Regions from separate parts of the Hyphomicrobium sp. 99 genome, predicted to be linked through region 3. Evidence: riboswitches for the same ligand, from Rfam matches in the RefSeq annotation. Region 3 holds a riboswitch; each other region holds the start of a gene.
What was found. A riboswitch is a leader RNA that binds a small molecule or an ion and turns the genes downstream of it on or off. The one in region 3 is predicted to bind cobalamin.
Positions count from the first base shown of each region.

Region 1: another riboswitch for cobalamin. It lies ahead of cobW (cobalamin biosynthesis protein CobW); the one in region 3 lies ahead of G359_RS05510 (CbtB domain-containing protein).
Region 2: another riboswitch for cobalamin. It lies ahead of G359_RS13330 (TonB-dependent receptor plug domain-containing protein); the one in region 3 lies ahead of G359_RS05510 (CbtB domain-containing protein).

Region 1 covers NZ_KQ031382.1:3,579,662-3,589,247, reverse strand. The annotation lists gene cobA (uroporphyrinogen-III C-methyltransferase) at 1-1,409, shown strand, start outside; gene cbiB (adenosylcobinamide-phosphate synthase CbiB) at 1,458-2,432, shown strand; gene G359_RS17290 (cobyric acid synthase) at 2,416-3,888, opposite strand; gene cobO (cob(I)yrinic acid a,c-diamide adenosyltransferase) at 3,888-4,505, opposite strand; gene cobU (bifunctional adenosylcobinamide kinase/adenosylcobinamide-phosphate guanylyltransferase) at 4,512-5,036, opposite strand; cobalamin riboswitch at 5,095-5,278, shown strand; gene cobW (cobalamin biosynthesis protein CobW) at 5,450-6,487, shown strand; gene cobN (cobaltochelatase subunit CobN) at 6,487-9,586, shown strand, end outside.
Region 2 covers NZ_KQ031382.1:2,752,076-2,761,661, reverse strand. The annotation lists gene G359_RS13355 (arylsulfatase) at 1-1,331, opposite strand, end outside; gene G359_RS13350 (Crp/Fnr family transcriptional regulator) at 1,615-2,382, shown strand; gene G359_RS19745 (hypothetical protein) at 2,581-3,447, shown strand; gene G359_RS13340 (hypothetical protein) at 3,735-4,064, shown strand; gene G359_RS13335 (LssY C-terminal domain-containing protein) at 4,087-4,917, opposite strand; cobalamin riboswitch at 5,121-5,346, shown strand; gene G359_RS13330 (TonB-dependent receptor plug domain-containing protein) at 5,587-7,641, shown strand; gene G359_RS13325 (hypothetical protein) at 7,724-8,275, shown strand; gene G359_RS13320 (adenosylcobinamide amidohydrolase) at 8,279-9,034, opposite strand; gene G359_RS13315 (glycosyltransferase family 2 protein) at 9,330-9,586, opposite strand, start outside.
Region 3 covers NZ_KQ031382.1:1,094,265-1,103,850, reverse strand. The annotation lists gene G359_RS05520 (pyrroloquinoline quinone-dependent dehydrogenase) at 1-637, opposite strand, end outside; gene G359_RS05515 (histidine phosphatase family protein) at 908-1,468, opposite strand; cobalamin riboswitch at 1,497-1,630, shown strand; gene G359_RS05510 (CbtB domain-containing protein) at 1,673-1,885, shown strand; gene G359_RS05505 (CbtA family protein) at 1,904-2,620, shown strand; gene G359_RS05500 (DUF1289 domain-containing protein) at 2,727-3,599, shown strand; gene G359_RS05495 (hypothetical protein) at 3,746-4,204, shown strand; gene G359_RS05490 (hypothetical protein) at 4,652-4,927, shown strand; gene dxs (1-deoxy-D-xylulose-5-phosphate synthase) at 5,000-6,934, opposite strand; gene G359_RS05480 (ABC transporter substrate-binding protein) at 7,248-7,832, shown strand; gene G359_RS05475 (MlaA family lipoprotein) at 8,018-8,968, opposite strand; gene hpnI (bacteriohopanetetrol glucosamine biosynthesis glycosyltransferase HpnI) at 9,101-9,586, shown strand, end outside.

The DNA.
Region 1 (9,586 bases), 2.5 Mb from region 3:
GTCGTTTCAAGACGGATGCTGTTCCTGATGCGTTGGTCGAGCGGCTTTTGCGGCTCGCCGATTTGGCGCCGTCGGTCGGCAACAGTCAGCCGTGGCGGATCGTCAACGTGCCGTCCTCCGAATTGCGGGCCGAGATCGTAGGCAATTTCGAAGCGGCGCGGATCCATGCCGGCGAGGGCTATAGCGGCGACCAGGCCGATCTCTATTATCGGTTGAAGCTCGCGGGCTTGAAAGCCGCGCCCGTGCATCTCGCGGTTTTTTGCGACCAGGGCGTGCTGCAGGGGCATGGGCTCGGACGGCATACGATGCCGGAGACGCTCGACCATTCCTGCGCGTGCATGGTGACGGTGCTTTGGCTTGCCGCGCGGGAAGCAGGCCTAGGCCTTGGTTGGGTGTCGATCGTCGATCCGGCTCAGGTCTCCAAGACCCTTGGAGCGCCCCCCGATTGGAAGCTCGTCGGCTATCTCCTGCTCGGCTGGCCCGAAGAAGAACATCTTGATCCCGAGCTCGAGCGGCATGGATGGCAGGAGCGGACGCCTTTCGAGACACGGTATTTTACAGCCGGTAACGCGCCGCTTTCGAATGAAGCGAAAGACGCGCGACCTGCAAAGCCAACACGACCGGGCTCAGTTACGCTCGTCGGCTCCGGGCCGGGTGATCCGGAGCTTTTGACGATCAAGGCGCTTTTCGCGCTGCAATCCGCTGACGCGGTGCTCTTCGACGATCTTGTCGCCAAGCCGATCCTCGATCTCGTCCGTCCGGGGGCGCGGCTGATCGATGTCGGCAAGCGCGGCTATCGCAAGTCGTGCAAGCAACCCGACATCAATGCGCAAATGGTATCGCTGGCGCGCGAGGGTCTCAAAGTCGTTCGTCTCAAGTCGGGCGATCCGTTGATCTTCGGGCGCGCCGGGGAGGAGATCGAAGCGTGTGAGGCGGCGGGCATTGCGATCAGCGTCGTGCCGGGGGTGACCTCCGCCCAAGGCGCAGCGGCCAATCTCAAGGTGTCGCTCACCAACCGCGATCATGCGCGCCGTTTGCAGTTCATTACCGCCCATGACCGTCGCGGGATGCTGCCCAAGGATATCGATTGGAGCGCCGTAGCCGACAGCGCGGCGACGACCGTTATCTACATGCCGAAGCGGACGCTCGCGGAACTTACTGAGATTGCGCTGGTGCACGGGCTCGACCCGAAAACACCGGCCATCGCGGTCGCCAATGCAACACGCCCGGACGAGCGCGTTTTCGTCTCGACCATCGGAGCCATTGCCGCGGCACTCGATGCGGCGCATCCGGATGGGCCGGTGCTTGTGATGCTCGGGGAGGCTTTGCGTTATGCAACGGCGCGAGATGCGGCGGAGCGGGCAGAACAGATCGCGGCAGCTCACGGCGTTTTGCCGGAGCAATCTTGATATCGACTGCGGTGCTCATCTCGCTCGCCCCCATTCCGTGCAATTGCTGTGACTGAGACACACACCCTCCTGGTTGTCGTCGCTGCGCTAGCGCTCGAAGCGGCCGTTGGCTATCCGGATTGGATTTATCAGCGCATCGGCCATCCCGTGTCCTGGATCGGCGCTCTCATTGCCGCGCTCGATCGTTGGCTTAACAGGGAAAGCGAGAGCGAAGCTGCGCGGCGCATGTCGGGCGTCCTGGCCTTGGCGATCATCGTCTTGACGGTCGGCGCTCTCGCCTGGTTGGTCGAGCGTGTGGCTGCGCATAGTGCGATCGGCGCTATTTTCATCGCGATACTGGCTTCGACGTTGATTGCAAGTCGAAGTCTTTACGACCATGTGGCCGCTGTCGCTCGCGCGCTCGACGAGGACGGACTCGCAGGGGCGCGGCTCGCGGTCGGTCGCATTGTCGGGCGCAATCCGCAGACGCTCGACGAACATGGAGTCGCGCGCGCCGCGATTGAAAGCCTCGCCGAGAATGCGTCCGACGGCATCGTCGCGCCGGTGTTCTGGTTCGCCTTTTTCGGGCTGCCGGGTCTCGCCGTTTACAAGGCGATCAACACGGCCGACAGCATGATTGGTCATCGGACGAAGCGGCATGAGGCGTTCGGATGGGCGGCGGCGCGGCTCGACGATCTCGTCAATCTGCCGGCGTCGCGGCTGACCGGATTGATGTTCGCCGCTGCGGCTCTCTTCATCCCGGGCGCATCGCCGGCCAGCGCGCTCGAGGCGATGTCTCGAGATGCTTCGAAACATCGGTCACCCAATGCCGGTTGGGCGGAAAGCGCGATGGCGGGAGCGCTGGGGTTCAAGCTCAACGGTCCGAAAGTTTATGGCGATGTGCGCGTCGAGGATGCCTATATGGGCAATGGCCGCCGCGAACTGACAGCGGACGATATTTACTCGGCGCTTCGGTTGGCGACGATTGCGTGGGGCATCATGATTACGACGCTGCTGCTCTTCGCCTTCATTTTGCGAGGCTGAGAAGATCGTCGATCGCTACATGCCGGGCGAGATGCTCGGCGAAGCTATCGAGAATATCATCGATTTCGGCTTCGTAGCTGTTGCTGGATGCTTCGACGCCGAAGGTTCCAAGAATAGCCGCGCGCGCCGCGTCGGAGGCGAAAATTCCGTGGACATAGCATCCGGCGACGCGGCCGTCCGGTGATGTTGCTCCGTCTCTCCGGCCATCGGCGAATGTCAGGATCGGGCGCGCTGTGTCTGGCCCCGAGGTTCGGCCGACGTGCATTTCATAGCCTTGAAAGGGTGCCCCTTTTGCGTTGAGCGTTCCCGTGACGGCTGCGAGCGTTTTCTCGGTTCCGAATTCCGTCTCGACGTCGAGCAGACCTAGGCCTTCGACGGTCCGCCGCGGGCCCTCGATGCCGGCAGGATCGGAAATGCGCTTCCCTAGCATCTGATAGCCGCCGCAAAGTCCGAGGACGCGGCCGCCGCGACGTACGTGAGCTTTGATATCGATATCCCAGCCTTCGGCGCGGAGTGCCGCTAGATCATCGATTGTCGCTTTCGAGCCGGGGAGGAGGATGAGGTCCGCATCCGCCGGAATGGGGCGGCCGGGTTCGATCATATTCACGGCGATGCTCGGCTCGCCGCGTAACGGATCGAGGTCGTCGAAATTCGAAATGCGCGGCAGTACCGGCACCGCGATGCGGAGCTTTACGCCCGCGTTCGATTTCGATGCTTTCGCGAGATCGCGCAGGGCGAGGGCGTCCTCAGCGGGAAGCTTTCGCGCGTCGTTGAAGAATGGCACGAGGCCGAGAGGCGCCCATCCCGTCATCTTCGCAATCGCCGCCATGCCGTCGGCGAAGAGCGTGGCGTCTCCGCGCATCTTGTTGACAATGAATCCTCGGATCATTGCCGCATCGTCCGGATCGAGAACGCGCTCGGTTCCAACGATACTGGCGATGACGCCACCGCGATCGATGTCGCCGATCAGAATCACCGGCACTCCCGCCGCGCGTGAGAAACCAAGGTTCGCAATGTCGTTTTTCCGGAGATTGATCTCCGAGGCGCTGCCTGCGCCTTCGACGAGAACGATATCGGCATCCGCTTTCAGACGGCCGAAGCTTTCGAGAACCGCCGGTAGAAGCTCGGGTTTTTTCGCTTGGAACTCGCGGGCTCTCGCAGAGCCGATCATCTTGCCTTGCACGACGATCTGGGCGCCCGTTTCGCTTTCGGGTTTGAGAAGGACCGGGTTCATGTGCACTGACGGCGCGACACGGGCGGCGCGTGCCTGAAGTGCTTGCGCGCGGCCGATCTCACCGCCATCGGCTGTCACGGCGGCGTTGTTCGACATGTTCTGCGGCTTGAACGGTAGGACGCGGATGCCGCGGTTTGCGAGGAGGCGACAAAGGCCCGCCACCATCAGCGATTTGCCGACATCCGAGCCTGTGCCTGAAAACATCAGGGCGCGCGCTGGCATTAGAACTCGATGCCTTCCTGCGCTTTGATGCCAGCCGCGAAGTGATGTTTCACGGCGGCCATTTCGGTCACGCCATCGGCGATCGCGATCAATTCCGGTTTGGCGTTGCGGCCCGTTACGACGACGTGGAGATCCGCCCGGCGCGCGCGGAGCGTTTCGATGACGTCGTCAAGCGGAAGGTAGTCGTAACGAAGCGCGATGTTGAGTTCGTCGAGGATGAGAAGGCGGATGGACGGATCGGCCATCAGCTCTTTCGCCTTCGCCCAGGCGCGCTCTGCCGCCGCGATATCGCGCGCTTTATCCTGGGTTTCCCACGTGAAGCCTTCGCCCATCGTGTGCCAGGAGACCTGGTCCCCAAACATGCGAAGTGCGTCGCGTTCGCCTGTTGCCCACGCGCCCTTGATGAATTGCACGACGCCGACGCGCCAGCCGTGTCCGAGTGCGCGCAAGACCAATCCGAACGCGGCCGTCGACTTGCCCTTTCCGGGGCCGGTGTGGACGAGGAGGACGCCTTTCTCGATCGCCTTCGAGGCGACCTCGGCATCTTGCACGGCTTTGCGCTTTGCCATCTTGGCCTTATGGCGTTCGGCCTCGTCGATCGTCGGATCGCTGGTCACCTTTCGTCAGCCTTTCAAAGTCAGCGGCAGGCCAGCAGCGACAAAAACAACTTTGTCCGCGACCGCTGCGATTTTCTGGTTGAGGCGTCCGGCCTCATCGCGAAACGCGCGGGCGAGCGCGTTCTCCGGCACGATGCCGAGACCCACCTCGTTCGAAACAATGACGCAAGGCGCGATCCGCTTTGAGAGAGCTGAGATCAACTCCTCGGTGGCATCGGGAATGGAACGTTCCGCGTGCATCAAGTTCGAAACCCACAAGGTCAAGCAATCGACGAGGGACGGCAGCTCAGATGTCCGGTTCGCCAGGGTGTCGGCGATGTCGAGAGGCGTTTCGTGCTGAACCCAGCCGCTGCTCCGGCGGCTTTGATGCCCTTTGATCCGCTCGGTCATCTCCCCGTCAAAGGCTTCGGCCGTGGCGATGTAGGCCCAAGGTCCGGGGAGGCTCGTCACAAGCCGTTCGGCATACAGGCTTTTGCCGGAGCGCGCCCCTCCGAGGACCAATGTCAGCTGCGGCAAGGATGTCGTCGGCATGGGCAGCTTTCGGGCGGTTTCGGGTACGCGATGGCGATTGACGAAGCATAGTCGCTCACTTATCGATGGTGAGGACGGTCCCTCGCAAGAGGGTTCTAAGGGAATGCGGTATTTACTCCGCAGCTGCCCCCGCAACTGTAAGCGGTGAGCGCTGGCGATATGACCACTGGGCAATACCCGGGAAGGTCGCCAGACGCTGAGACCCGCGAGCCAGGAGACCTGCCGTCTTAGAAAATTATTCAGACCGTCGCCGGTGGGGCGAGAAAGGTTAACATGCACTTCAGAATGCTTCGCGCACGCCATTGCGCGCCATCCCAACATGCGCGTGAATTCATTGCGGAGGCTCACATGGAAGCTTTCGCGTCCCGGCAGTATCCGCGCGCCGGCGTCCACATGTCCTCGGAGTTCTTTCAATGAGCGCGCGCAAGGTGCCTGTCACCATCGTCACGGGTTTTCTCGGCGCTGGTAAGACGACGCTCGTGCGGCACGCGATCGAGAATGCCGAAGGCCGCCGTCTGGCATTGATTGTCAATGAATTCGGCGATGTCGGTGTCGATGGCGCCATTCTTCGTTCGTGCGGTATCGAGAATTGCCCCGAAGAGAACATCGTCGAGCTGACGAACGGTTGCCTTTGCTGCACGGTCGCAGACGATTTCGTGCCGACGCTCGAAGCTTTGTTATCGCTTAATCCGCCGCCCGAGCACATCATCGTCGAGACGTCGGGCCTCGCATTGCCGAAGCCGCTGGTCAAAGCGTTCGAATGGCCGGATATCCGCAATCGCGTGACGGTCGACGGCGTCGTGACCGTGGTCGATGGTCCGGCCGTCAAGGCCGGCCGGTTCGCCGATGATCCGGTGAAGGTCGCGGCGCAGCGCGAGGCCGACCCCTCCGTCGATCATGAAAATCCGCTGGAGGAGGTCTACGAGGATCAGCTTCTCTGCGCCGATCTCGTTGTGTTGAACAAGACTGATCTCATGTCGGCCGAAGAGGCGGACCAGATCATTGAAGAGATCCGAAGCGGCGTTCCCCGCGCCATCAAAATCGTGGCGACGCGCGAGGGCCGTGTGCCCGCGAGCGTGCTGCTGGGGCTTTCGGCGGCCGCCGAGAACGATCTCGCCGCCCGTCCGTCGCATCACGACAACGAGCCGGATCACGATCACGACGATTTCGAAACGTTCATTGTCGAAGTGCCAGCTGTCGCGTCGCCCGCCGATCTTGCGACGCGCGCGAAGGCGATTGCGAATGCGCACGACGTGCTACGCATAAAGGGCTTCGCTGCGATCGATGGCAAGCCGATGCGGCTCTTGTTGCAGGGTGTGGGTGAACGCGTCGATACGCGGTACGAGCGCGCTTGGCGAGACGGCGAGGCGCGCGTTGGAAAGCTCGTCGTCATCGGTCAGAAGGGGCTCGACCGCGAGAGCATCACCAGGACACTGACAGGCGCAGCCTAATGCACATCGTCGTTCGCGAGAGCCGAGATCTCGATGAGGCCGCCGCGCCTCAGGATCTCGGACTTGCGCCCGCCGATATCATTTTTCTTTCGTTCTCCGATTCCGATTTGGCGATGACGGCAGCGGCGTTCCGTTCGGTTGCGGCCGGTGAACGGCCGAGCCTCCGCGTCGCCAATCTCAATGCGCTGCGCCATCCGATGTCGGTCGATCTCTTTGCGGATACGACGCTCAAAGGCACGAAGGCCGTTCTGATCCGGTTGCTCGGTGGCCTCGATTACTGGCGCTATGGCGGCGAGCAGATCGGCAAGCGCTGCCGCGAGCTTGGGATTGCGTTGGCCATCGTGCCGGGCGACGGCCGTCCCGACATTCGGCTTGCCGCGCTCTCCACGATTGAAGCGGAGGATCTCACGCGTCTCGGAGCGTTGCTCGATCAGGGCGGCGTCGAGAATACGCGCGCGGCGCTGCAGGGGCTGTTATCCCGGGCCGAAGGACAGGATGCGCGCATTGCTGAGCCGTCCGTCATACCGACTTATGGAATTTATCGCGAAAGTGCGACCTCGACGGACAATTGTGGAGCAGCGGCTGTCGTTTTCTATCGCTCGCATTTGCTCGCGGGCGATGTTGCACCCATCGACGCGCTGATTGATGCTCTCGATCATCGCGGCCTTTCGACGACTGCCTTGTACGTGCCTAGCCTGAAGGCGCCGGAAGCGGCGGCGTGGCTCGTAAGCGAACTCGCCCGGGTGCGCCCGAGCGTCGTCATCAATGCAACGGCGTTTGCCGCTCGCGATGGCGCAGAGGGCTCTCCGCTCGACCGATGCGACTGTGCGGTTCTGCAAGTCGCGCTCGCGAATTCATCGAGCGCTGCGTGGGAGAAATCGCAGCGCGGGCTCGGCGCATCCGATCTCGCGATGCATGTCGTTCTACCCGAACTCGATGGGCGGCTTTTTGCAGGCGTCGTGTCGTTCAAGCAGGAGGACGATCTCGGTCGCGATCTCGGGATGTCGCTTTTCCGGCATGCATCGTACGAGACGGGCGTCGAACACGTCGCGGACCTTGCGAGCGCCTGGGCGAAACTGAGAACGTCGCCGCGGCAGACGCGCCGCGTCGCGTTGCTGCTATCGACTTATCCGGGACGGCCGGATCAAATCGCGCACGCCGTCGGGCTCGATGGGCTCGAAAGCGCCTGCAAAATCGCGGCGCGATTGATTGACGAAGGTTACGCGATTTCCGCTCGTCCGGCGGGCTCGCAGGATCTCGTTCGGCAACTTGGTGACGATGCGCCGGCGGTTCGGTGGTCGCTCGAAGATTATCGCGCGGCCTTTGCTCAGCTTCCCGATGCCTTCCGCGATAGCGTTACGGAGGCGTGGGGTGAACCGGAGGCTGACAGCTTTGCTGCCGACGGCGCCTTTTCGTTTCGAGCTGCGGAGTTCGGAAATTTCCTGATCGGGTTGCAGCCGGAGCGTGGGCAGGTTCAGGACCGGAAGGCGCAGTATCACGATCCTTCCACACCGCCGCGGCATAGCTATGTCGCGTTCTATCTCTGGCTCAGACACGTCGCGAAGATCGATGCGCTGATCCATCTCGGCGCGCACGGCACGCTCGAATGGCTGCCGGGCAAGGCCATTGCGGGAAGCGAAGCCTGCGCGCCACGCGCACTGCTCGGGCCGGTGCCGATGATCTATCCGTTCATCGTCAACGATCCGGGCGAAGCGGCGCAGGCAAAGCGCAGGCTTGCCGCCGTGACGCTCGGACACCGTCCGCCGCCGATGATCGAGGCGGGACTGTCGGGAGATTTGAGCGATCTCGAACAGCTCGTCGATGAATTCTCGTCTGCGGATGGACTGGATCCGAGGCGGCGAAAGGTTTTGTCTGGACAGATCGTCGATGCCGCTTTTCGCGCCGGGATTGCGGAGCGCTGCGGTCTCGAAGCCGGCATGTCACCCGCCGATGCGCTGATGCGCATCGACGCGTTTCTTTGCGATGTGAAAGAGCTTGCGATCCGCGACGGTTTGCATGTGCTCGACGATACCGAACTCGATGCGATTGTTCGCGCGCTCGACGGAAAGTTCATCGAGCCCGGGCCTGCGGGTGCGCCGAGCCGCGGGCGCTCCGACGTTCTGCCGACCGGGCGCAATCTCTATAGCGTTGATCCGCGCAGCGTTCCGACACCGACCGCCTGGGCCAACGGGCGGCGCGCGGCAAAGGCCATTCTCGACCGATATGTCGGCGACCACGGTGATTGGCCGCGCGCTATCGTGCTCGACCTTTGGGGAAGTGCAACGCTGCGCACGGGCGGGGAAGAGCTTGCGACGGCGCTGGCTTTGCTCGGCGTCCGGCCGGTTTGGGATCATCGCTCCTACCGTGTCACTGGTATCGAGACGGAAGCGTTGGCTGAACTCGGCCGGCCGCGCGTTGACGTGACGTTGCGCATTTCCGGGCTTTTTCGCGATATGTTCGGTGCACAGCTCGCGCTTTTCGATAGCGCCGTATCGCTTGTTGCGGGTTTAGCGGAAGACGAGACTGATAATCCGTTGCGCTCGGCGCATGGCGAGAATGGGAGGATCGATCGCATTTTCGGCCCGGCCGATGGCAGTTACGGCTCAGGCGTGATGCAGCACATCGATCGCGGCGATTGGTCGAAACGCGAAGACCTCGGCGGGGCTTACCTCGAGAGTTCGGCTCACAGCTATCGCAATGAGGCGGCTGGTGCCGAGGCGGGAGAAGATTTCAAGGATCGCGTGAAGGCCGCTGATGCGTTCGTTCACGTCCAAGACCATAGCGAGATCGATCTTCTGACCGGCGGCGATTTCGCGGCCCACGAAGGCGGCTTCGCTGCGGCTGCATCCGCGGTCGGCAACAGCGATGTCGCGCTCTATCATGGCGATACGGCTGCGCCGGAGACGCCACGCGTCCGCACGCTTCAAGAGGAATGCGCGCGCGTCATTCACGGTCGCGCCGCCAATACGCGCTGGATTGAAGGGCAGATGCGCCACGGCTTTCGTGGCGCAGCGGAGATGGCGCAAAGTGTCGATGCGGCGTTCGCGTTCGCCGCGACTGCGTCGGCTGTCGATAATGGCGGTTTCGAACGGCTCTACA
Region 2 (9,586 bases), 1.7 Mb from region 3:
AACTTGTAGTCGTCGATCCGCACGGCGCCGACTGTGCTTTCGCCGAGGTAGAAAATTTCGTGGCGGGCGGACGGACCTTTGCCGGTGATGCAGTCAAGTTGATTGTAGCCATCGAGGTGGTTCTTGTACGTCCGGTCACCGATCTGCTTACCCTTCAGAAGTTCTTCGGTGATGTTTGGATTGCCGGCAATGGCTGCGAATGTCGGTAGCCAGTCAAGTCCTGAGAAAATTCCATTCTGTACCGTGTCTGGAGGCACGTGTCCCGGCCAGCGAACGATGGCTGGAACGCGGAAGCCGCCCTCGAGCACCGTTCCCTTGGACTGAGCGAAGGGTGTCTGGCCGCCGTCGGGCCATGTGAAGACTTCGGTGCCGTTATCGGTCGAGAAGACGACAATGGTGTTGTCGTCAACGCCCATGTCCTTCAGTTTTTTCATAACCAATCCGACGTCGTCGTCCAGTTGCGCCATGCCGGCTTCTTCTTCCGACCATCCGTTTTCGGAATTTCGCATCGCCTCATACTTCGGAGAGAGATGCGTCACGATGTGCATGCGCGTCGGGTTAAGCCAGACGAAGAACGGCTTGCCGTCGTTTTTTGATTTCTCCATGAAGTTCAGAGCGAGATCGCGGATCTCGTTGTCCACCGTTTCCATGCGCTTGGGATAGAGTGGACCGGCGTCCTCGATCCGCTGCTTGCCGATCTTGCCCCAGCGGGGCATCTCGGTTGGATCGTCGGTGTCTGTTGCCCAGCTATGAACCATGTTGCGTGGACCGACGACATTGAGGAGGTCTTGTGGATAGTTTGGATGGGCCGGATCCTCCATCGCATCGAGATGGTACAGGTAGCCGAAGAATTCGTCGAAGCCATGGACAGTCGGCAGAAACTCATTCCGGTCGCCAAGATGGTTCTTCCCGAACTGGCCCGTCTCGTAACCCATCGATTTCAAAACCGTCGCGATCGTCACTGCTTCGGCGGGCAGCCCGATCGCGGCTCCCGCCTGGCCGACCGTCGTCATTCCCGTGCGGATCGGCAGTTCTCCGGTGATGAAGTTCGCGCGGCCGGCCGTGCAACTTGCTTCGGCGTAGTAGTCGGTAAAGAGCATGCCCTCCTTGGCGATCTTGTCGAGATTGGGTGTGCGGCCCGCCATCAAGCCGCGGTGATAGGCGCCGATGTTCCACATGCCGATGTCGTCACCCATAATGAAAACGATGTTTGGTTGTGCAGGAGCTGCAAAAGCCGGAGACGATCCTCCTAAAACTTGCGCGGCGGAGACCATCAACAGCGATGCGCCAACGCCGCTTAGCAACGACGAAGCCTTTCGAGCGAGCTTCATTGGTCAGTCTCCAATCACCGGCAGGCACTCCATGCGGCAGGGCACGGTGTCTTTCTTTTAAGACTGGCTAGGCGGTGCGTGCGCTAACACCGGTTAGTTTTTGGCGAGGAGCTGCGATTTACGATCCGCCGACAGGCGACAGGCGAAGTAACGTTTCGAAAGCGAAATTGTGGGATTCTCAGGGGCTGTCCTCAAGGCAGCGTACTGCCTTGCGGCAGCTTTTGCTCGTTCTCGAATTTTAACTTCATTTTTCCGAACTGATCGTCCTTTCCGGACATTTGTCATGCAGTTCAAAACGAGACCGAATTGCGTGTTGCCATTGCGGTTGCGCGATATCGCATGTTTATCGGAAGTCGTAAGCGGACCCCAGTATTTCAAGCGCGGGACGGAGTTCGTCCATGAAGGGCAGGCTTCGCATAAAGCCTACCTTCTCCAGTCAGGTTGGGCCTGTTGCTACAAAAATCTGCGGGAAGGCGGCCGCCAAATCATCTCGTTTCCGTTGCCCGGGGATTTTATCGGGCTCGGAAGTCTCCTATTGCGATCATCGGACCATTCGTTCGCTGCTTTGAGCGACATCGTTGTTAGTTCGTTCAGCACTGCGAACATCATCACCGTGTTCCAAAAGCATCCGAGTATCGCGACTGCTGTTCTTCGGTCCGCCTCTCGTGATCAAGCCATGCTCGTTGAGCATCTTGTCGATATCGGACGCCGTGGTGCCATCGAGCGTGTTGCTCATTGTCTTCTTGAGTTGCGTCACCGGCTGCAACTGGCCGGGCTGGCGTCGAGTACCCAATTCGGATGTCCGCTTACTCAATATGATTTGGCGGATGCGCTCGGGCTCAGTCCGATTCACGTCAATCGGGTCTTACGTCAGCTCCGGGAGCGCGGATTGCTGACCATGAAGGCGCATACGGTCATCATCCACGACCTGGCCGCACTCATTGACGTTGCGCGCTATGAAGGCTCGTATATCGATCAGGGCGGTATAGCTCACGGCGAGGGCTCTTTCGACGCGAGCTATGGGGATGAAACCCTTCGGCAACTCCCGTAAAGGTCGCGCGCGTTCGCCAAAAAAGCAAATGCACGCGCTTCGAATTGTGCTAGCCGTGTCACGGGCGACATATCCGTGTACGGTCGAAGCCTGATATTCAGTGCAGATGTTTTTTGCCGACGGCGTCTCATATTTCCCGCGTTAGACTTAACCTCATAATTTTCATTTTTTTTCACCCCGCCACCGAGGGGCGCTCCGATGTTGCACATCTACAGACACGCCATTGGCTTAACGTACATCGCTCTGGCGGTTGTCTTTTCCACGCCGCCAGTATTGGGCGCCGACCTTGGCGGCAAAGACACGGGGCCGTCGCCAGCAATCGGCGAATGGACCTTCGTATTCACGACTTACGGCTGGATACCGTGGCTGTCGGGAAACATGGCAATCAAAGGACGCTCCTTTGACGTGCAGGCGGATCCATCGGCCATTCTCGGTCACCTCGACTGGTCAACCGTACCCGCGTGGATGAGTTATGCTGAGGCTCGCAATGGTCCGATCGGGTTGTTCAACGATGTCGTTTACGCCAACATTAGTGGGTCGAAGGACTTTGCGAGAGAACTCCCCGGCAACCTTCCGGCTTTGGCCGGGGGCGTTTCAATCAATTTTGAAGAAGTGATCGTAGAATTCGGTGGTGCTTATCAAGTCTGGTCGGGAACAAATCCGGTAACGGCCCACTCCGCCGCAATCGATCTCGTAGCGGGCGGCCGCTACTGGCATCAGGATGTGGAGGCCTCTGCGGTCCTGGCTCGCTTCAACGTCGACAGATCCGGATCGGTGGATTGGGTCGACCCGTTCGTCGGTGCACGACTTCGGCAGGATCTCGGGCAGGGAGATTCTCTGGTGATACGCGCAGATGCCGGAGGATTCGGTGCGGGCAGTGAGGCGTCGTGGGAGGTTCTCGCGACCTACAACTGGCAACTGCCCGTCATGTGCGGTTTCCTGCTCGATGGATATGTCGGATACCGCGCTCTTTCGGTCGATTACTCACAAGGCTCGGGAAATACCGAGTACAAGTACGATGTGCTGATGCAGGGACCGGTGATCGGAACGACCTTGCATTTCTGACGACACACAAAGCACCGGACCTCGGGCTTCTCAATCGGCTCCAGCTGGCAATTCAGCTGGCGGGCCTCGCTCTGAAGGCAGAATTGCAATTCTCCTTTCGTCAAGGCGCGTTTCTTTCTTGGCGGTCAAATGCTGCCTGCGGATGAAATCGCCAATTCGATGCTTCTTGTTGTGACGTTCGTCATCTTCGGTGAACGGACGCGCCGTTAGAAAGCTCCGTTCGATCCTGGCAGGGATGAAGAGACCAGATCGAATTCGACGGCATTCTTAGCCTTCGATTTCGCTGCGTGAGAACGAAGCTTATTCGTTTTGTTTATGGAGTGAAATTCATGGCGATAAACAGCAAACAAGTGCTCTTGGCGGCTTCGGTCGTGGCGGCGCAGCTCGCAATTTCACCAGTGCATGCACAGTCCGTGCAAAAGCTGGAGAAAGAGCAGTTCGGGAATTCGGCGTCTCCGGATGTTCTGCCAGATTCGTCACAGAAGGGGCCGAGTGAGTCCATTACAAAGCAGGAAAAAGACCAGCTAAATAATTCCGCGTCCCCTGACGTCGATCCGGGCGCATCCAAAGGGCCGGATCAGCCCATCACAACGCAGGAGCAGAACCAGATACGCTAGTATGCGGTAGCGATATCTGCTTTCATCGCAATGATGTTGTTTCGATCTCGGCGACAGCGATGTCGCCGTCGGTGATGTAGTGGTTGACGTGCTTCGTGATCAGCTCGTCGCCGGTCTGATAGTTGGTCACTTTTCCGATCACGCCGCACTGGCTCAGTTCCTCGACGATGTAATTCCGCTCCGCGTTGGTGTCGGAGTCGGTGGCGTGTGTCATCTGGAACGTCAGGCGCGTCAAAGACAGCCCGGTATCCTTGGTGCCGGCTCCTACCCAGAGCACGTGTTGGTCGTCGGCCGGGCGCTCGTCGTTCAGCCAGAAGGCGGCTGAGCTCCAGTCCGTCTCGGCATTCGCGAGGCTCTGGGCCCAGAAGCGAACATGGTGGCGCTTGCGCGGACTGTTATCGATTGCCTTTTGAAAGCCGATGTCTTGACCGCGTCCAAAAAGATAGAGCGTACTGAATGGTGCGGCAGGGTATGAGGTGTTGAGCACGAATGCTTGGACCATCCGCCACGAGCTGGCGATATTCAGCGGATCCGCTTCCACCCAACCAGCGCTCGCGAATGCAGAGCGAAGCTGAGTGGCGGTGCCGGCCAATGCCAAGTTCACGGGATCGCCAGGCAAGCCATCTCCCGTGATCGTGAAGCTCGGCACGTGCTGGCGCTGAAGAATCTTCAGTCCCATGCGAACCGCGCGAGGGAGTATGAGATACGCGCCGATGATGTAAGTGGCGCTTACGGCGAGGATCCACGGTAGCCGGCGGTCCACCAATTCAAAGACATCTACGATCAACCAGACGCTCAAGACGCCGAGGCCGAAGATAGCTATCCGCTGCAATGTGCGAATTGCTAACCGCATTTTCTATTCTCTCCCGGCGGCGTTCCCAATCTAGTCTTCGAACGATCAGGTCTATTCGCTTATTCTAGAAGCAATTGTAAAAATCGAGCCAAGCAGGGGCAAGTCGGTGGGAACGCGTTGACGTGCGGGCGTCGATTTTCTTCGTGCCATCAGGGTGCGCGGTGTGACAGCTTTGCTGCATTGACTCATTATCGTCGAATGTGTGTTTATTGCTGCGTGATGGTTCCATCGGGGTGAAGTCGCCCAGGTGGTGAAAATGGGAACACGGTGCGACGCCTTTGGCGTCAATGCCGAGACTGCCCCCGCAACTGTAAGCGGCGAGTCGGCTCCGAATAAGCCACTGACGGTCTCAGATCGAGATCCTCGGGAAGGACGGAGAAGACGCCTGAGCCGTGAGTCAGGAGACCTGCCAGCACAAGCTGCCCATCTTCCGTGCGTGGGGCGCGGTAGGACGGAAACCCGTAGCGGCGGCTGATGTGTCAACCGGTGGGGAGCCACGTCAGGTCATGCAGGTCGTTGCGCTAAGCGGATGAAATTCTGCGCGCGAACGTCAGTTTGAACACGATCCTTCGGGGGCGTGAACGAAGACGTGCGCGTGTGTCCCACTGAGCCTTTTGCCGGCGCGCCTGTGGGGCGATCCACCCTCATCGTCTTACGACGGGGGTCATCATGCTACGCGCCTTCATGCGCCGCACTACGCGTGCGACGCTTCTCTGCACGCTATCATCATTTTCTGCGCTCGAAGCGGACGCTGAGGTGCCGACATCACCTAACACCGAGCTTCCTGCTGTCACCGTGACTGCGGACACAGATCCGAAACCGAACAAGAAGGCGCCAAGTGCCGCTCAGCAAAGTTCGACGCCTCGGGCTTCAGGCGGAGGTGCCACTGGAACGGCGCGTGATATCGACAATTCGGATGTGGCCGTTTCGCCGACGGGCATCGTCTCGCCCGTCGAGCAGATCGCAAGCTCGGTTACCGTCATCACATCAAAGGAAATCCAAGCGCAGCAGCGCCGCACGCTGCCAGATGTTCTGAAAAGCGTGCCGGGTCTCAACGTCGTGCAAACGGGTGGTCCCGGCGGCCTTACGTCGGTCTTCATGCGCGGAACAAATTCAAATCACACGAAGGTTTTGATCGACGGCATCGACGTCAGCGACCCGAGCAATTCCAACCGTTCCTTCGATTTCGGTCAGGTGCTGACGACGGACATCGAACGCGTCGAAGTCTTGCGCGGCCCGCAGAGCGGCCTTTACGGCGCGGACGCTTTGGGCGGCGTCATCGCCATCTACACGAAAGCGGGCAAGGGACCGCCTAAAGCCACCGGAATGGTAGAAGGCGGCTCGTTCGGTACGTTCAACCAGGCGACGAGCATCAGCGGCGGGACGGATCGCTACAACTACTCATTCAGCGTTTCGCATTTTCGAGCCGACGATACGCCTGTGACGCCGTTCGATCTTCTGTTGCCGGGCGAAGAACACCACAGCAGCCGTTACGACAATTGGACGTATTCGACAAAGATCGGCGTTGACGTGACAAAGGACGTCACGGTGAATTTCGTCAGCCGCTATACGGATGCGACGCTACATTTCACCGGCGATGATTCAGGCTATCCGAGCCACCCCAATTCGTCACTGTCGCGCTCGGATTATGAGCAGTTCTATACTCGCGGCGAAGTCGTGTGGAAGACGCTCGGCGGCAACCTGACCAACTACTTCGGCATCAACTACGCCAATCTTCAGTCGGACAACAACGATACCACATGGGGCAGAAGCTCCAACGACGGCGAACGCGTGAAATACGACTGGCGTAGCGTTCTTCGCGTGGCGCCGGGTTATACGATCGTGACCGGCGCCGAGCATCAGCGCGGACACCTCGACAATTGGGACGGCAATGGACCATTGTCCGCCGAGGAATGGAACCGCGCCGGGTTCGTGGAGCTGCAATCGGAAATCTTCCGGAACTTCTTCCTCGTCAGCAACGTGCGCTATGACGACAACGAAAACTTTGGCGGTCATACGACGTGGCGCGTCGCACCAGCTTACTTGATCGAAGCGACGGGCACAAAACTGAAGGGCAGCGTCGGCACTGGGTTCAAAGCGCCGACGCTCTATCAACGATTCATGGTTTCGCCGTGGTCGCAAGGCAATCCCGACCTTGCCCCCGAGGAAAGCCTTGGCATGGATGCCGGCTTCGAGCAGTCCATTTTCAAAGGCCGGGCTCAATTCGGCGCAATATACTTCTACAATGACATCACAAACCTGATCAATTCGGGCTTCGATTCCGGCCATTGGACCTACGTGAATGTCGGCAAGGCGAAGACATCCGGTGTTGAGGTCTTTGCATCGGCGGACATCACGGATAGCCTTCGCGTCCGAGCCGACTACACTTATACGGAAGCAACCAACGAAGATACGCACACGCAGCTTCTTCGCCGTCCCCGGAATAAGGCGAGCCTCCAGGCAGGATGGATACCCTACGATCCGCTCTTGTTGACGGCTTCGCTGGTCTACATCGGCGAGACGGCCGATATCGACCGCTCAACTTACGCGACTATTACGCAGCCTGGGTTCACGCTGGTCAACGTGGCTGCCGACTATAAGCTCAAGGAAGGCGTCAGCCTCTTTGGGCGGATCGATAACCTCTTCGACAAGCGCTACGAAAATCCGAACGGCTTCGAAGGCACCGGCATCGGCGTCTACGGCGGTCTTCGGTTCACGAACTGAAATTCCGGGCGAGGGGGCCGTTACACGCCCTCTCGCCTTGCATTGCCTGTGTGCTAATATCCGACAAACTAGGAGACATCGCATGACCTTGAAGACGCTCACCAATGACAACGCCGCGACCGGGCTTTGGATCGCTTTGATCGCCGCACTCAGCATTGGTGGCAGCTTGGCCTTCGCTTGCGCGGCGCCGCTCGCTGCCATCGGCGCGCTTGCCGGATCAAAAATGAAGAGCGGAGAGGGTTTGGCGTTGGTCGCCGCGGCTTGGCTCTCGAACCAGATCGTCGGTTATGGACTTCTCGATTATCCGCTGACGGCAGATTCCTTCGCTTGGGGCGCGGCCATCGGCGTCGCAAGCATTGCTGCATTCTTGGGAGCGCGCGCTGTTTCGGTCGCGACAGGATCGTCGCTTGTTGCGCTGGCCGGTGCATTCCTCGCGGCTTTCGCTGCGTACGAGGCGGCGCTTTACGGAGCCGGTTTCATCCTCGGATCGTCGGATGAAGCCTTCTCAATGGCCGTCGTAGAGCGCGTTCTTCTGATCAATCTTGCCTCGTTCGCCGGTTTGCTTGTGTTGCATCGTGCCGCTGTCGCGATTTCCTTGATCAAGCCCGAGGCTGCTACGCCCGCAATGGCATAAGCGCTAGCTTTCAATGCCGACGGCTAGCTGCATGGTCTCCGTATCCTGGAGCCATGCGGCTATGCCGTCGCGTATTGCATTGTAGACGGCTGCACCGATCGCTTCGCCGGCGGCAGTATGTAGACCAGCGAACCGCACCGAGCCGCCGAGCGGCGCCGCAACGATGATGCAATCCGTTCCCGTGCCAGTGATTGCCACGCCCGATCGGCGTACTTCAGAATCCAAAATGGCGGCGGTTCTCGCTTCAGCGGCTATCGTGATCGCCTCGATCAATGCCGCGTCCGAAAGCGGTACCGATGCATGAACCATCGTGTTGATGGTGCCGAGCGGAGTGCCGGGCGGTGCGAAGCGTTGCCCAACGCGCTCGCCGTTTGAGAGTCCGACAGTGCTGATGCATGCCGCGACGGTATCTTCGACGGCGACCCGCGATACGTGATGCCGACTGATGTCGCGCGAGGTGATCAGAGACACCGCCTCGGTTAGCCCGACTTTCGCGATACGGCTGGCGATGACATCCTCGGCGTCTTGATCGGCAGGCAGATCGGCATCGCGGAGTTCGATCCAAGCCACTTGCCGGGCGATTTGAAAGCCGGGCTTCGTCAGCGACCAACTCAGCATCCGCTGAGGCTCATCGAAGTTTGCGAGCAGGATCCGTGTTTGGTGCGTGAGAACAAAGGGAAGGTTCAGGGAAGTCGTCGCATGAGCTTCGGTTCGCTCGTCGGTCTGACCCGACACATATCCTATTTCGATATTCCGCATCGATCGGCGTGCCCCGATTATACATGGAACTGCGCGTGAACAGGGTCACGTCGTCCGAAGTTCATCTCGCGCTGGGAGCAAAAGGATCTAGCGGAGGTCTTGGCAGTTGCCAACCGCAGAGGGTTGGGTCCAGCAGGTCGAAGAGCTTCTGCGCGGGCGGTCATCGGAACACGCCCGCTCAGATAATCCAAACCCCCAGCAGCCGTCGAGCCATCAAGACGCCGACAGCTACGGTGATGACCGCTGGTGCGGTGCGCTGGTCGATCTTACGCGGTTTGGCGGCTCGAGATCGCACCTACTTTTTCTTGCCGTGAATCCGCTCAGCAGCGACGGGTAGCTTCGGTTTGCCTTTGCTGTATCCATAGAGCACGCCGTTGGTCCATGCGAGCCTCAGTCGTGCGCCGTCGAGATCTCCTGTCGCGACACACAAAGCTCCCCGGAGCGAGGTTCGCGCAATTTTTCCTAAAATATAGGACGGCGGGTAGCGATGCCTTCGAATGACATAGCCGAAACCTCGCGCGTAGGCTGTTGCACGTCGGGCGCGTTCGGCGA
Region 3 (9,586 bases):
CGTTGGTGCCGATCAAAATCTTGCCGTTGACAGCCGTCGGTGCCATCGTTTCGCTGTAGCCCAATTCGGGATCCGCGAGCTGCGTCTCCCAGACGACGCTACCCGTTTTCGCGTTGAGAGCGACGAGCTTGGCGTCAAGCGTTGCGAAATAAACTTTGTCACCGAGCACCGCGACGCCGCGATTGTTCGGTCCGCAGCAGTAGGTCGTGATCGGTCCCATCTTGTGCTTGTAGTGCCAGTACTGCTCGCCGGTCTTGGCGTTGAGCGCATAGACATGATCGAACGATGTCGTGACGTACATGACATCGCCGACGATGATCGGTGTCGTCGCGAGCGACTCTTTCACATCCAACTGGAAGATCCACGCGGGGCGAAGCTTCGAGACGCTCGAGGTATTGATCTGCTTGCCGGGAAAGAAGCGCGTCTGCTCGTAGTTGGCGTTCGTGTGCAGGAACTGCTTGGCGTCGCTCGCAGCGTTCGTCAGCATCTCCTGAGTCACAGTTGGAGCGGGTGCTTCGACTTTCGGAGCTTCTTTCTTATGGTGTTCGATTTCCTGAGCGGATGCGGGAGTTAATGAAGCACATGCGAACAGCGTCATCAGCGCCGCACCAGCGTGGCTGTTTTTTATACCGACCATATTGTCCTCGCTTAACTGGGGGGCTCAGTTCGAGCGTCGACACGGAATGGGAGTGGAATAGGTGCCGAGCATTCCGTCAGCTCACGTCTAATTAGTGCACGTGCCAGTTTTTCCCGACAATCGGGTATGATATTCTAGAGTATCTGGGATGTTATCGCGGGCCCCTTTCCGGGACGAATTTTGCGAACGAACTGTCCGTCAGCGTGTTTGAAAGTGTTGGACTGCCGATTACGAATGTCCGCCGTTTTGAGAAATAATTCTCGCGGCACTTCAGTTCTTGAGTGCGCGAAGCGTCCAACGTTGCCCGTTGGAACTTAGTTCGAGAATGCTCAACGGCGCTATATCAATATGCCAAAACGATGCCGGACCTGCGTTGAGGGCCGCGATGATCGCGGCACGCATGATGGCTGGATGCGTAATTGCGATAATATTTTCCTGGCGTCGCAATACGGCGTTCAGCCAAGTTCCCATGCGCGCGACAAGTGCCTCAACGCTCTCTCCGCCGTGTGGGATAGAGCCCGGATCGGACAGCCAGCTTTGGAAAGCCTCCGGCTCGGTCTCGGCGATCTCGGAAAGCTTGTGTCCCGCCCAGCGACCAAGATCGAGGTCTCGCAGGTCATCCTCGATTGTCGCATCGAACCCGAGTGCCGAGGCCGTTTCCCTTGCCCGCGCGGCAGGGCTCGTCAGGGCGACGCCAGAGCGGCTCAGCTCCTTGGCGAGAGCTGCGGCATCTCTTTTGCCGAAGTCGTCGATCCCCTCGTCTAGCGGAAAGGCGGCGGCCCTGACGGCAGCGGTCGAGGCGTTGGCGATGAATGTGAGGCGCGACTTCATGCAGGCCGGTTGCTTACGTTGACAAAATTACGGCCGGGCTTATGGTGGTGGGCGCATCGTCATAGGCAGGAAGCCGGTGAGATTCCGGAACGGTCGCGCCACTGTAATCGGGGACGTCCATACCGTCCATCGAAAGTCAGACCCTCCTATGATTAGCGCCACAGCTTGAAACGGGACGCGTAAATCCCAAGGAGGCACTTGCCTATGTCACAATCTGCAATCATTTCGGGCAGCTCGATTGGCGCGCCCATCCCTCTCAAAGAGATTTTGCCCTGGGCGGTTTTCGCCGGGTTGCTGTTCATTCTCGCCATGTACTTCGTGGGCGTCGAAGAAGGCGCTACCTCACTCTTCAATAGCATGTATGTGCACGAGTTCGTGCACGACGGGCGCCATCTGCTCGGCTTCCCCTGCCATTAACGTTGCGGAGACCTCGACATGGGAGCTCTGCTGATGCGCGGCATGATTGCTGGGCTCATCGCTAGTCTATTGGCATTTGGGTTTGCGAAGATCATCGGCGAACCGCAGGTCGACCGCGCAATTGCGTTCGAGGAAGCGGCTCATACGCCTGCCCCAGGCGAAGCCGAGGAACCTGAGCTCGTCAGCCGTGATGTGCAGGCGAGCGTCGGCCTTCTAACCGGCGTCGCGTTATATGGGACGGCCCTTGGCGGTCTTTTTGCACTCGCCTACGCATTCATCAGCGGCCGTCTACTCCATCTACCACCGCGTAGCACGGCGCTCGTGATCGCCGCAGTCGGCTTTTTGGTGTTGTATCTCGTGCCTTACCTCAAGTATCCGGCAAATCCGCCGGCTGTGGGACAAGGCGAGACGATTAGCTATCGGACCGAACTCTATTTCGGGATGATTGTCTTCTCGCTCTTTGCGCTGGCCATCGCCATCAGCTTCGGAAGGCAAGCCTTCGATACGTTGGGCGGCTGGACTGCATCGATCGTCGGAGCTGCGGTCTATCTCGTGCTGGTCGTCATCGCTGCCTACGCTCTGCCGGTGATCAACGAAGTGCCTGAGAAGTTTCCTGCGGATCTGCTTTGGAACTTCCGCATCGCCTCATTGGGTACCCAGTTCATTCTCTGGGCGGCGATCGGGTTGCTGTTCGGCTGGCTCATTGCCGGCGATCGCGAAAGACTGGCGCGCTAACGACCGTGTTCATGTTCAGAACGCAAAGTGGAGGCGCGCCAAGGGTGCCGCCTCCATTTCAATATGATTTTCCTCTCATCATCCGTTTGAAAGACGTTTCGCCCTGATGCGCCACTCGCCCTGCATTGGCATTTGCAAGCTCGACGATGCAACGGGCTATTGCCTCGGATGCGGCCGTACTGGCGGCGAGATCGGCGACTGGGTTGCCATGAGCGAAAGCCAGCGCGACGCCGTCTGGTCGAATCTGCCTGCGCGGCTTTCCAAACTATCCGTTCGCGTGCGGCTTCTGCCTTGGACGCGCGAGGAACTCGTCGACTGGGCGGCTGAGACCATCGAAGCGCGACGTGGGACGTGGGTGACCGGCGCGCCGGGTGCGGTCGCGGAATTCCCTTGTACCGCCGCACGCACGATCAGTGTCGAAGCTGGATCGGATCCGATCATCGCACGCGCGCCAGATGCCGCATTCCGTCTGCGCCTGAGCGACAAAGTTCGGGCCTTTTCTTTTAGCGAAGGCGGCCCGATCGTCCTCGGTCTCCCGAAGGCCCGCGCGACGATCGCTTCGTCGTCGGTCCTTCAATCGCTCGGCCCGGACAGAGATGCGATCGATGCCGATCATCAGGGGCAGCAGCTTTTTGATTATGGCATCGGCCGCAAGAACTCGCGGTTCTGCGTCCGCACCGGCGATGACGTTTTTGCATCTTCGTTGGCGGGTCAAAGTGGCCGTCACTGGTCCGAAGTGATGGCCACGATTGGCATGCAGATCATATCTGCCAGTCCGAACCGCGTGGTCGAGAGTGCGGCGGCACGCATTGAGGTCTTCGCCAAGATTCCCTCGCCGGGAGAACAATCACCGACCGGCGCCCATACGCATTTTTTGCCTGATTTCCTCAAGAGCGGCGAAGAAATCCCATCTAGCCTCGCTCCGCCCGACTATGCCGCGCCAGTGGCGATTTTTTATCCTCACGAATCCACCAATTAGCGCTGGCGATTAGCTGCCGCTTGGACAGCGATTCTTGTCCCCAAGTCTAAACGTGCGCCATGAGTTGGCGTATTGAGGGGTGCGCCGCGCCGTAGTAGTGACGTTTTTACGGAATAGCGAACGTCCCCAGGAGCAGTGAGGATCTTATGCGCAGCATTGGCCCCGGACTCGTATTTGCCGCCATCATGGGTTTGCTTCCCGTCACAGCTTCGGCGGACGAGCGGATGCAGTCGTCGTTTACTTCGCTCGTCGCCAAGGGCTTCGAAGTCAAATCCGTAACGCTGATACCGCTCGATGTTGCGAAGCGCGTCACCGAAAAGGTGAAGACCGACAACGTCATCGTTACGCTGCAGAACAGAGAAGCCGTGGCGGTTTGCTACGTCGCGTTCGCGAACTGGGCCTTCATGAACAAGACATCGCTCGACTCGTCGACGCTTTGTGAAGTTCGCTCAGCAGCGACCCAGGAAAGTGCTGCTGCGCCGTCGTCGGCGCCGAGCACGACATCGAGCACCGAACCTCCGGCCGCGACCACACCTTCGACGTCCGAGGAACCGCCGGCCGCCACGCCTTCGCCCAGCGCTCCGGCATCCGGAACCGCCCCTTAAGTACGCCGACGCTTTCTGAGACTTGGTAAAATGCCCGGCGAGCGCCGTTCTCCGGGCCTGCTGCCTTAGTCTCAACACGGGTTCTGGGCATATGCCGAAGCCACTTCCCCTTTCATCAGTGAGGGCTTGGAAAAGTGACGAATTCGGGAGCGCTCAGGGCATCGTTAGCGCTAATTGGCGCTGTGCTCGTCTGTGGGATTTCGACTGAAGGCTACGCTCACAGCGGCACGCAAGAAGAGCAAGACGCATGCACACCCGACGTCTTCCGATTCTGCTCGGCACAAATTCCTGATGAAGACCGTATCGTTGCGTGTCTCCACCGGTATCTCAGCAAGCTCAGTCCCGATTGCCGTTCGGTCATGACGGGAACCCCGGTCACACGAAAAACCCGTCCGCAATAAGTCCAACGATTTTAGACGCGACATTTCCTGGCGAAGGACAGAACCGGTGCGACGCAAAATTCTAATCGAAAAAATGCTGGTCGTTTGCGTTGCGGCTGCGGTCATCACATTTGCGCAGACCGGCGCCTCGTTTGCTCACAGCGGAACAGCTGACGAGCAAGCTGCTTGCACTCCGGATGTGCTCAGTCTCTGCTTCTGGCAGATCCCGAACGAGGACCGGATCGTTGAGTGCCTCAACAAGAATATCAAGAAATTGAGCCCGGCATGCCGCAAGGTAATCGACGGACCGCCGGACAAGAAGGATGATCGCAGCAAACGCTGAATAGTTCGGACGATCACCGGCGGATCGCGTCATGGGAAACGCGATCCGATCCAGATTTATGATCTGGAGTTATCAGGCGCGACCGCGGGCTACCGTCGGCTTATTCAGCTGAAGCGCGTTGCAGACCGTCTCAACGATCCCTTGGGCCGAGAGCCCAGCCCGCTGATACATAACCTCGGGCTTGTCCTGATCCACGAAGGCATCCGGCATGACCTTCGAGCGCACCTTGAGCCCGCGATCCAGCAATCCGTTCTCGGCAAGATAGTGCAGCACATGACTGCCGAAGCCGCCCACTGAGCCTTCTTCGATCGTGACGAGGACATCGTGATTTTCGGCAAGTTGCCGGATGAGCTCGGTGTCGAGCGGCTTCATGAAACGAGCGTCGGCGACGGTCGCAGAGAGTCCGAGCGCGGCCAGCTGATCGGCAGCCTTCAAGGTCTCTTGCAGGCGCGTACCGAATGAGAGGAGCGCGATTGTCGATCCCTCGCGCAAAACGCGTCCCTTGCCGATTTCGAGGGGGATACCGATTTCGGGCATGGCAACGCCCGTGCCTTCGCCGCGCGGATAACGGAAGGCGCTCGGGCGATCGTCGATCGACGCCGCCGTGGCGACCATGTGTTTCAGCTCGGCCTCGTCAGCCGCGGCCATGATAACGAAATTCGGCAAGCAACCGAGATAGGCGAGGTCGAACGTTCCGGCGTGCGTCGCGCCGTCCGCTCCGACAAAGCCTGCGCGGTCGATCGCAAATCTTACCGGCAAGCTTTGCAGGGCGACATCATGCACGACCTGATCGTAGCCGCGCTGCAGGAACGTCGAATAGATCGCGGCGAACGGCTTCATGCCTTCGGTGGCAAGGCCCGCCGCGAAAGTTACCGCGTGCTGCTCGGCAATGCCGACATCGAACGTCCGATCCGGAAATTCGCGACCAAAGATGTCCAGACCCGTTCCGTCGGGCATCGCCGCGGTGATAGCGACGATCTTCTCGTCCTTCTTGGCTTCGGCGATCAAGCTGTCCGCGAATACGCGCGTATACGACGGCGCCGACGCTACGGGCTTTGCTTGCACGCCCGTCACGACGTTGAATTTGGCGACGCCGTGATATTTGTCCGCCGATGCTTCAGCGGGCGGGTAACCTTTGCCCTTCTGCGTCACGACGTGAACGAGGATCGGACCCTGGTCGGCGTCGCGAACATTCTTCAGGACCGGCAATAGCTGATTGAGGTCGTGACCATCGATCGGGCCGACGTAGTAGAAGCCGAGTTCCTCGAACCAGGCACCGCCCTGCCAGAGATGACGCGTATATTCTTCGACGCGCGCGGCGCGCCGTTCCCAGCTTTTCGGCAATCCCTTCGCCAGCTGCTTGGCGATGTCGCGAACGTAGAAGTACGAGTCGCTCGACGTCAGCCGGGCAAGATAGGACGATAGCGCCCCTGTCGGCGGCGCGATCGACATATCGTTGTCATTCAGTATGACGATCAGCCGTTCGCTCCGCGCGCCGGCGTTGTTCATCGCTTCGTAGGCCATGCCCGCGCTCATGGAGCCATCGCCTATGACGCAGACCACGTTATTCGTGTCGCCGGATAATTCGCGCGCCACAGCCATGCCGAGGCCAGCGGAAATCGACGTCGATGAATGAGCAGCGCCGAACGGATCGTATTCGCTCTCGGTGCGCTTCGTGAAACCGGAAAGGCCGCCGGGCTGGCGCAATGTCCTTATCCGGCTACGGCGGCCGGTCAGGATCTTATGCGGATACGACTGGTGGCTGACGTCCCAGATCAAGCGATCGCGCGGCGTTTCGAAAAGATAGTGGAGCGCCACCGTCAGCTCGACGACGCCCAGGCCAGCGCCAAGATGGCCGCCGGTTTGCGATACGGCATCGATGAGTTCAGCGCGAAGTTCCGACGCAAGCTGGGGCAGTTCGCTCTCGGACAGTTGCCGAAGATCGGCCGGCGTATCGACTTGGTCCAAAAGCGGTGTTTTGGATACCCGAGGCACCATTACATCCATCGACCAAACTCCCCCCAAAACAGCCTTAGCCCGAGTCCCTGTAACTGTTCCAAATATGAACCCATGACACGGCGCAAAAAATGGAACATGCACATCGAACCGGACTCTACGGGGAAGTGTTGCAGCCAAGCCTCACAAATGGCAGACAACAGTGGGGAAGTTGGCTAAATGCCGCCACCGTGTCCACCTAGGACACATTCCCGCCGCTGAGGATTCTACTCGCCGGCGGCACACCGAATTTGAAAACAATGAGGGAGGGGCAATGGTCCCGGCCAAGAAATCACGTATTTTTGGGGCTTCGATCGCAGCTTTGATGACAGCGCTTCTCGCTTCACCTCAACTTGCGAGCGCGCAAGCCTTCGACGCGCCAGAAAAGACGATTAGCGGCCTAAACGCTACGCTACTCGACACGATGAAGCAGGCGCAGGCGCTTGGCGTGCAAGGCCGTTTCAACGCTCTCGCGCCCGTTCTGTCGAAAACGTACGACATCCAATCGATGTCCCGCGTGGCAGTCGGACAAAGCTGGGACACGTTCCAGCCCGAGCAGAAGGCCGCCGTTACCGATGCGTTTGCTCGCATGATGATTGCGACCTATGCGAAGCGCTTTGACGGATTCTCCGGCGAGACATTCGAAATCGCCGAGATTACGGATCGGCCGCCGTCTGACAAAATGGTGAAGACCCGGATCGTTCAAAGCAACGGCAAGCCGGTTGCGATCAATTACTTGCTGCGCAAGACGGGACAGCAATGGCGGATCGTCGATGTCTATCTCGACGGTACCATCAGCGAACTTGCCAGCCGTCGCGCTGAGTTCTCATCGATCCTAAAAGCAGGCGGCCCCGATGCTCTGATTGCTTCGCTCAAGAAGCAGGGCGATAGGCTGCTATCGGGTAGCTGATTGCACGACATTCGTGGCCGGCCTTGTCGACGATGAGCCGGCCGCGATCTTCCTGCCCCTACGCACCTTATACGGCGCACTGAGACGTCTTCACGGTCGTCATTGATATAGAGAACAGCTAAGCCGCGCGGACGTTTTGCAACGCCGCGCCAGCTGATTCTGGCCTGGCTAAAATTCGGATCGAATTAGCGCGCTTCGACCGGCGTCGGCGGACCGACGACAACGATCGTACCGCCATGATCCTCGGCGCTCGACATTTTCGGCACGTCGGTCATCTGGCGCTTCTTGAGCATCGTCGGTGATGAAACGAGTTCCATGACAGGCTCGATCGCGTTGGGATCGGGTGGTAAGGGCTCGCCCGTCAAAACGCTCGTTGTCAGAGCTTCCTGAAGCTCCGCCTGGCGCTTCTGATCGGTCACACTGCGCAGCATCGAATAGAAGTCGATCGAGCTTTCCTCGAGCGTCTGCATATCTTCTGCTTTGCTCAGGTTCGTGAGCGGACTGGTCACGCTGCCTGCAAGATTGACCCGGCTGTACAGCGTCGCGACCTTCGTCGGTATAAACGTGCCTGCCGGAATTTGCGCGGCAAATTCTACACCAGTTCCGATCGCATCTCGCACGTTCGTCGGGCCGAGGATGGGCAGCACCAGATAGGCGCTTTCCCGATAGCCCCAGACGTACATCGTCTGTCCGAAGTCGCCGGACTGATGAGCCATGCCTTGTGTCGCCGCGACGTCGAAGAGGCCGCCGAGACCAAGCGTCGAATTGAGTGCGAAGCGGCCGAGCGTCGTGGCCGCAGCAGCCGGACGGAGCTGCAAAACGTTGTTTGCAAAAACCATCGGCTCGGAAAGGTTGGTCGTGAATGCGTCGATGCGATCGCGCACGCCTTCAGGCACGTTCTCGTTATACGACTTGGCAGCCGGATAGAGGACGTCGTGATTGAAATCCTGATTGGTATCGAAAACCGAGCGATTGAATTGCTCGTGAGGATCGGCGATGGATTTCGGCTCAGCGTCGCTTTCGACCGAAGCCAAGTGCTGTGGTGCGATTTGCGGCGCAGATGTGCTGGCGCAAGCCGACAGACCCACACCGGCCAAAATGCAGCCGAGCCAATTAGCGATGGTAGTGAATCTCACGTCCCGATATTCCCCCATGCCAAGCCCTGCGGCCAAGCAACCTCAGATCTATCGCAGCCACGCTCTTAACGCTAGCTTACCCGTCGAAGCCCGTAGGCTTTCCCCCAGGTCAAACCAGAAAGTAACGTCAGAATGACGTCCTGTCTGTGGCTTGTATGCACCCTCGTCGCCGTTATCGGCAGCGTCTACGCTCTTTTGGCTGCTTTATTGGTGGCACGATTTGCGTCTTCGCCCAAGTCGATTTTAGGGCGAGGGGAAAATGTCTCTTTGATCAAGCCGCTTTACGGCGCTGAACCGGGCCTCGGCGCCAGTCTCGAAACGTTCATTCGACAAGACTACCCGGCCGACATTCAGATGATATGCGGAGTGCAGGACCCTGCCGACCCGGCGATAGCGGTCGTGCGCAACCTTGAAGAGAGATTTTCTTCCGGGAAGATCGAACTCGTCGCTTCGGCCCGCAAAGCTGGCGGCAATCCAAAAATTGCCAACGTCCTCAATATTTTTCCGCGTGCTCAACACGATGTTCTGATTCTCAGCGACAGCGACATGCGTGTCGAGCCTCAGTACGTTCGCGATGTCGTCGCCACGCTTCAGCAACCCGAGGTTGGCCTTGTGACG